Regions from separate parts of the Pseudoalteromonas sp. SR43-5 genome, predicted to be linked through region 1. Evidence: riboswitches for the same ligand, from Rfam matches in the RefSeq annotation. Region 1 holds a riboswitch; the other holds the start of a gene.

Region 1 (4,192 bases):
AAATACCGTTAAAACCGGTAGCTTGCGCCTGCAAAAAAGCGACGCTCTGGCGTGTTGTAGTAATACACTTCACCCGTTGTAAAATCAGTGTTTGAATCAACAGCGTTATACTCTTTATCAAATAAGTTTTCTACACGAAGTGAAACTTCAATATGTTCATTTACTTGATAATTACCCGCTAGGTTCCAGAGTGTATAAGAGCCTAAGCGCGTCACAGCACCTTGTCGGTCGCTACGGTATTGCATGTCTAAGCTTGCATCAAAAGCACCAAACTGTTTTGCAAGTTCCCAGTTAAAAGTACGTTTAGCAACATTACGCAACTCTGCGCCCGTTTCTTCGTCTTCAGCGCTTAAGTAAGCAAAGTTAAGGTTGCTATCAAAACCAAAAAACTGCTGAGATAAGCTAAATTCAACCCCTTCGTAACGTGCTTCATCGATATTAGCCAATGCAAAGTTTGCATCGTAATCAATCTTATCTTCTATATCGTTTCTAAATATTGCAATATCAACTTGCGCGATATCAAAATCTACACTCAAACCTAACTCACGGTTTACTGATTTTTCAGGTTGTAAATCAGGGTTACCATAAAGTGGATAATATAAATCGTTAAATGTAGGAGCTTTAAAGCCAGTACTTTGGCTTATACGAAATGTTGCATCTTCAGATAAATGATAACCTGCAGCGGCTGTATACGTTGTTTCGTCGCCAAATTGCTCATCATCATCTTGGCGAACAGTTAAATTAGCCAGTACTTTATCTGCATCATAGTAAGCACCTACAAACACAGCAAGTACATCGCGGCTGTCTTCAACAAATGGTTGCGAACTATGCGACACATCATCGTTGTACCAATTAATACCACCACTAATGTTAAGTTCATTAGATAACAGGTACTGGCCGTTATAATCAATTTGTGTGCGTTTAGTTATAAAGGTACTTGTTGTTGGCCCAACTGAAAAATCGACATATGTATTGTCTGAATCATCTGTTGAAAGCGCTAAATCAATACTATGCGTTTGGTTAGTGTAGTTTTTGCTCCAACCTGCAGAAAGTTGATAGTTTTTAAAGTCATCTCGTTCAATCGTACTATCTGCTGGGCTAAAGCTACTGTCGTAATCTGCATAACCTTCACTGTATTGGCCTAATAACTTAAAGTCGCCGTAATGTGCATCGGTGTAGTTTACTTTAAACCCAAGGTTTTTATTTTCATAGCCATCTTCATCAGGTGCTACGCCTTGCAGTACATCAAAGTTATCTGTTTTTTCAAAGCCTGCGTTAAATGCTGTTGTTATATCATCTGATTTTACAGAGCCTGCAACTTGATAATTTTGATAAGAGTCAGAACCAAATGTAGCGCTTAGGGATAAGTTATCTGACTCACGCGTAATAATATTAATAACACCAGCGAGTGCATCAGAGCCATAAACAGCCGCGCGAGAGCCTTTAATAATTTCTATGCGTTCAATACTATTTAAAGGGACATTATTTAGTGCTTTTTGACCAAGTGTTGCTGAGCCTGTACGTACACCGTCAATTAAAATCAACGTATCGCCAGAGCCTGTACCACGAAGTGACACACCTGTATTTTGACCAAAACCACCGTTTGGATTAACCTGAAAACCCACTCGCGTGCTTAAAAGTGTAGGTAAATCGCGTACGTTACTAGCTTCTATTTCAGCACGTTCAATAACATTTACACTCGCTAAAACGTCGTTAATTGATTGCTCAAACTTATTAGCTGTAACGGTTATTTTTTCAATTGATTGCTCTGCACCAGACACAGAAAATGAAAGCGCAGCAGAAATTGCAACGCCTAGAGTTGTTTTGTTTAACATGAGGTCCCCTACCTTTGCCCACCGCAAAGATTTAAGTAAGTAAGATTGCATCAAGGCCGGTCTCCGGACTCAGTAAGCACATAAAAACATGCAATACTCTACCGTTGCGGGGGCAGTGTTGGGCTTGTAGTCATCATGAAAACGCACCAACTTCCCGATTATCCTGCTAAAAAAATCATTACATGAAGTGGCTAGCAAGCACCTTGAAAATATGCCGTCATTGTGAGCATTTTGTTTACAAATGTCAATGGACGTCTATATAGCTAAAAGCCATTTCAGTTTAGTGCTGTATTATTATAGCTTGAAGGAATACCGTACTTATCAAGTAGCTTCTGAAGTTGCATTTGTGTAGTAGGTAAATTTAATATTTCATCCATTTTGCTACTAGATATTTTATTTGATTGTGAGTTAATCAAAAAATGTGTTTCATACACTGCATCTGGTACGTCACTCTTAAATAGTAAATCCATATTTAAGATATTCTGCTTTTTAAAATACTGATAAGCAATACTGTTTAAAACCCCGACTTCAGCGCGCCTTAATAGCAGCATTTTAACTACATTGAATTCATCGATTGTAAGGCTTACCTGGTGCTCTTCTCTCAAGTATTCGGCATTTGTATTAAATCCTGCAAATTGATACGAGTACCCTAAAACCCCAACTTTGGTTAATTTGTCCAGATTGTCAAAATAAGTTTGTTCTGATGCATTCTCTTTGAGTGTATAAAGCTCGTTTTTGGTGATGGTATAAAATTCAGTTTTTTCAATGTTTTTCTGCGTTGTTTTTGGTAGCCATTGCATTGCCATTAAAAATAAAACGTCGAAGTTATTTTTTTCAACAGACAAAGTAAGCCTTTTTACAGGTAAAGAAATAAGTATAAAGTTAAATTCCTCCTGTGCGTCGTTTAAAATATTAATAAACTCAGGAGCAAAGCCCTGCTTTTTTTGCGCGTTAATAATAATCGGAAAGTAGCCATCTTCGACCAATACATCAATATCAACTGGCTTTGATAAGCTTGGCTTGGTAAATATAAGCAAAACAAATAACAGAAATAATTGATGGGGTCTCATTTTAATACCTTCTAGAGTGAAATTTTTATTATATTCAATTAAATATAATAGCTTAAATATCAAAAGGTGGATTAATACATGCAGAACTACGAGAGGATAAGGTGGGAAAGTTGTAAAAATTAAGTAGCTTTAATCTGTCTGCAAATATAGACAAATTAAAGCATTTTTATTAAAAACAGTTTATAAATTAGTCGCGAAAGTTTTTAAACTGAAAAGGCTGACCTAAATCGGCACTGCGTACTACCTGCATTGCCTCTTGAAGATCGTCACGCTTTTTACCTGTCACACGCACTTCTTCGCCTTGAATAGCGGCTTGTACTTTAACTTTTGAATCTTTAATGGCTTTAACCACTTTTTTGGCCATGTCTTTTTCGATACCTTGCTTTAACCCAACGTTACGAAATACATTTTTTCCTGCACGGCTAATATCTTGAAGTTCTAAACTAGCTACATCCATACCGCGCTTTGAAATTTTTCCCGCTAAAATATCAAACAACTGCATAACTTGAGAGTCAGCTTCTGCTTTAAGCTTAATTGTTTTATCGTTTAGCTCAATAGATGCATCAACGCCTCTAAAATCAAAGCGAGTCTCTAGTTCACGGTTTGCGTTATCAACCGCATTTTTAGCTTCGTTCATTTCTACTTCAGATACAATATCAAATGAAGGCATTAGTATACTCCTAACTATTTAATCTTAATTTTATGTGGCAATTATAACGCTAAAATTATAAATCTTTACATTTTTCTGCATCTTGTTCAGGTGCGATACTAAATTAGTTTGATATACTTGCGCCTCTTTTTTAAGCGATTTTAGGATTTGTCGTGACAAGGCGTGTTTATCAAGCAGTTTTTTTAATCAGCATAGTGGCTTTCACCTTTTTATTTGCTAAAGAAATAAAAGGTGGCGTTGTAAATTTATTCCCTCATGTTGATAAAGTCGCCCATTTTGGGATTTTTTTTATATTAGCCATAATAATGGATAAGGCTTTTAAGCTTCCTTTATATGCTCAAATACTCTTATTAGCAGGCTATGGCGCCTCGATAGAAATAATGCAAGACGCACTTCCTTATAGGCAAGCATCACTTGGTGATTTTTTTGCTGATTTTGCAGGTGCTGCAAGCTACTTTTTACTTAGAGTAATTTTTACACCTCGAAAAAAGAACCCACATGGCTAATATTTTAATCGTTGGCGATGGCGCTATTGGCTTATTGCTGAGCCACTTTTTGAGCGCATCGCATAATGTCAGTGTTTTAACTCGTAAAAACCCAACAAACACCCGCTTTTA
Region 2 (4,192 bases), on a different contig from region 1:
CTTGTGCGCCCGTGTCGCTATTAGGCTTAAGTAATATAGGGTTAAAGTCTATTTCTGGCTCTACTTTAGCTGCTATTGCTTGCAAAGCTTGCGCACGACCAATTTCGCCGCCATCTTTTGTTACTGCGCTATTAAGTGCCATATTTTGTGGTTTAAAAGGCGCAACCTTTACCCCTCGCTTAGCAAACACCCTGCAAAGGGCAGTAACTAAAGTGCTTTTACCAGCATCTGATGTAGTGCCTTGCACCATTAAGGTTTTCATGGAATTACACCCTTCGCTTTCTAAAAAACAATAGACTCAAAAAGAACACGCTACCAATAGCTGCAGTAATAACACCTACGGGCAGTTCTTGGTTTTTCAGCAATGAGCGCGAAAGTACATCAACCCACACCATAAATGTACCGCCCACCAAGCTGGTTACCAGTAAGCCAGCGATGGTGCCTTGGGATATAAAAAAGCGCACAATATGCGGCACCATTAATCCTACAAACCCAATACCACCACACATAGCCACCAGCACAGCGGTAATTAATGAGCTTAAAACCAGCATAAGTATTCTAAAGCGCTGAACCCTCACACCTAATGTAATTGCGCTTTCATCGCCCAGTAACATAGCATTTAGCTGCCTTCTAAAGCTCAGCATTACAAACGTACACAATGTAATTACCAATAAAGGCAAACTAAGCGTAGCCCACTGCGCACGCGAAAAGCTGCCCAGTGTCCAAAATAAAATAGCGGCTACCGCCTGAGGGTCGCTCCAATAAAGCAGCAAGCTGGTAAATGCACTAAATAAAAACGACAGAGCAACACCAGCTAATAACATTGATTCTACCTGTGCACTTTGCTGCCTACCTGCAATAAGTATTAATAAACTCATGGCGAGTAAGCTACCCAGCAATGCTGCTGCCGATAACATAAAACCTGCGCTAATACCTGCTAATGCCATAAGTAACACCACCCCAAATGAAGCACCCGACGATATACCAAATAAGTAAGGATCGGCTAAAGGGTTGCGCGTTACCGTTTGTAAAATAAGCCCCGCAATTGCTAAGCCAGAGCCGGCTAAAAAGGCGAGTAATGTGCGTGGCATTCTTAGTTCAAAAATAATACGCGAATTAAAAGACGCATCATTTGAGAGTAAAAAGCTATTAAATACATCTTGAAGTGAGGTCTCTGCTGCGCCAAAACTAAGTGCTGCAAATAAGCTAAATAAAGCAGCTGCAGCACTGATAAATAGCGCAAGTGATTGGCGAGTATTAACTGCGCTCATATTATTCGTAACCATAAAAGTAAGTGATATGAGGGATGCTATTTCCCGACTCCGATATTTGCGGGTGGTTATTTACTTGAGCGCAGACACCAAAAACGTCGCCTAGCATGTTTTCGGTTAATACCTCACTTGGCGTGCCTGTATGTGTAATTTCACCATTTTTAATAACCACTAGTTCATCGCACATTGCAGAAGCTAAGTTTAAATCGTGAAACGATGCAAACACCGTTACACCCAACGATTTAGCAAGCTCCATTACCTGTATTTGGTATTTAACATCTAAATGGCTAGTTGGTTCGTCCATTATTAACAACTGAGGTTGCTGAACTATGGCGCGGGCTATCAAGGCACGTTGCTTTTCACCACCCGAAAGTGACTCAAAGCTTTGATCGCTATGATCTGCCAACCCTACAGTGTTGATAGCTTGGGTAATTTTTTGTTTATCAATGTTAGTTACTGAGCTAAATAGCGATTTATGAGGCGTTAGCCCAAGTGCAATAACATCAAATACGCTTAAGTTAAATTGCGACGGGGTTTCTTGTAAAACAACCGCTACTTTTTTTGCGTACTCATCGCTTTTTAGCTGCCAAATATCGGTGCTATTAAACTCTACAACGCCATCGCTGGGTTTATTAAAACGATATAAACAACGCAATAAGCTCGATTTACCTGCGCCATTGGGGCCAATTAAACCAACAAATTTACCTGTGGTTATTTTAAGGTTTATTTTTTTGAGGATCGTTTTATTGCCAATACCCCACGATAAGTTTTTAACGTTTAGTAATGGTATATTTAATGGCGTTTGAGTGTGCAATAGTCAGTCCTAGACGGGATTAAACTCACTAAAATGCGATAAAAATACTAATGCACTACAAGAAAAAATGAGTAAACCCGCTCGTTAAAAGAATTCATACCAATTGCATTAAATTAGTGATTTATTATAGCGACAAATAAATAGCTTAATAACAAGGCGGAAATTATGACATATACTTGTTCTATATGAATAATTTTTAACGAAGTTAGTAAGTTATTTAATTCGCTAGAAAGATCATGTTTTTAATAAAATTGGTATTATACCATTTGTATCTGACTTAAAGCTTTGCGCTAATTACAGTTGCGGGAACAGTCGAGGACTCGCACCTCATTCCAAATGAAGCTCTATTATGGGCGGCTAAGTAAATAATTTAAAGCAAAAAAAAACCGCACTCAAAAGAGCGCGGTTAAAAAGGGAGTGTTTTAACTAATTTAGCGAATAGTTAAAACTTGTATTCCATACCTAAGCCTACGTAGTCTTGGTCAACGTTGTTGTCCATGTCGAAGCTTGAGTAAAAGCCAAATACTTTAATGTTTTTATTTAATTTGTGATCAAGACCAACTGATATTGCTGACTTATCGTCGCTGTCGTCAAAGTCCATGTCTTGGTATTGTACTTTAAATGTGTTGTTACCCATGCTGTAAGCTGCATTTAATAGATAACCATCCGCTTCTGCGCTGCCGTCAACTTTTTCTTGTGTTTGGTACATTGCACCTAACTTAAAGTTTTCAACTTTACCTTGGATTGACGCGCGTACTACATCGTAGCCATTTACTTCACTATCGGCTGCGATAGAGGCATATACTGCGCTCTTTTTAAGTGCCACGTCACCGTAAGTAACCGCCATTGAGTAACCGTTATCAGCGTCTACATCATCTTCAGCTACAAAAGTAGCAAGTACTTTAAAACCTTCGTATGAGTTTGATGAATAACTAACAGTATTCCCTAAACGGTTTTCACCTTTAAATACATTTTTAATATCGCCTTCAAGGTCGTTAAACAAGTCTAACTTACCTTGAGATTGTTTAAGCGCAGTATCGTTACGACCAATAACCACTTGGCCAAACGCACCTTTTAAACCAACGTATTGGTTACGCGCAGAAATATTGTCGTCGTTATCGCCTTTTGAATCAGCATCAGACACATCAACTTGAAACTCAAACTTATATACCGCTTCTAAACTATCATTTATTTTTTCAGAACCTTTAACACCAAGACGAGATGCATTACTTTTTATCTCAGTAAAAGATCCTTCGCCGTCATCAGATGATTGCACTGTTACATTCGCTTTACCGTAAATGTCTACATCGGCAAGTGCATTAAAAGATAAACCACTTAATAGTGCTAAGCATAAGCTCGATTTTACAAATTTCATGTTATTTCCTTGGATAATCACAAAAGACTAATTTTTAAAACTGCTGCATTTTGTCACCGCTAAATGACAGTAATATTACAATGGAAATATTAATGTCTTTTTTTATTAATAAAAATGCATTAAATTTGAAATCAAAATAACATGAAAGCCTAATAAACGGCCGAACTTACTTACTTTTCTTTAATGACAAGCTTGGGGTCATTTGCGATAGTAAATTAACTAAGGTTTCTATTAACTCTTTTTGCTCGTTGTCTCTGTGATACGCTATAAACACGTCTCGCGAGGTATTTTCTACATCTTTAACATGAAACAGTTCACCTTTTTCTAAATGCCCTTCTACCAATACTTGAGGTATAAATGCACTGCCGCCACATTGCAGTATTAAATCAAGTGCAATACGTCCTGTGCTGGTTCTAAAATAAGGCGGTGTTTTACCGGTAAACTGACGCGCATGCCAAAGTGAGAAAGTAGTTCCCCAATCAACATATACATACTGATTATCAAAAAAGTTTTCGTTCGTTGCAGTGTCGTATCCGCTTACGGGAATGATTGGCAACTCACAGATTCGCTCTACCACTAGCTCGTCTACTTTTGGTGGATCAAACAATATTGCCAAATCAAGCGTGCGTTCTAATAACAGCCGAGTGCTTTCTTGTTGTGCTTTAACTTCTGCGACTAATGACACGCCCGGCATCGCTGATACAATATTTGTTATACCAAACTGTAAAAAAG

Evidence for each region. Region 1 has a riboswitch for cobalamin ahead of H5090_RS10875 (TonB-dependent receptor domain-containing protein). Riboswitches for the same ligand answer to the same signal wherever they lie in the genome.
Region 2: linked by a shared signal. The riboswitch ahead of H5090_RS07915 (ABC transporter ATP-binding protein) and the one ahead of H5090_RS10875 (TonB-dependent receptor domain-containing protein) in region 1 are both predicted to bind cobalamin.

Annotation. Positions count from the first base shown of each region.
Region 1 is NZ_JACJEA010000016.1:5-4,196, forward strand. It holds gene H5090_RS10875 (TonB-dependent receptor domain-containing protein) at 9-1,835, opposite strand; cobalamin riboswitch at 1,872-2,056, opposite strand; gene H5090_RS10880 (ABC transporter substrate-binding protein) at 2,111-2,905, opposite strand; gene H5090_RS10885 (YajQ family cyclic di-GMP-binding protein) at 3,093-3,575, opposite strand; gene H5090_RS10890 (VanZ family protein) at 3,728-4,081, shown strand; gene H5090_RS10895 (ketopantoate reductase family protein) at 4,074-4,192, shown strand, end outside.
Region 2 is NZ_JACJEA010000010.1:81,291-85,482, forward strand. It holds gene H5090_RS07905 (cobyric acid synthase) at 1-262, opposite strand, end outside; gene H5090_RS07910 (iron ABC transporter permease) at 267-1,271, opposite strand; gene H5090_RS07915 (ABC transporter ATP-binding protein) at 1,273-2,085, opposite strand; cobalamin riboswitch at 2,331-2,465, opposite strand; gene H5090_RS07920 (porin) at 2,528-3,460, opposite strand; gene H5090_RS07925 (LysR family transcriptional regulator) at 3,627-4,192, opposite strand, start outside.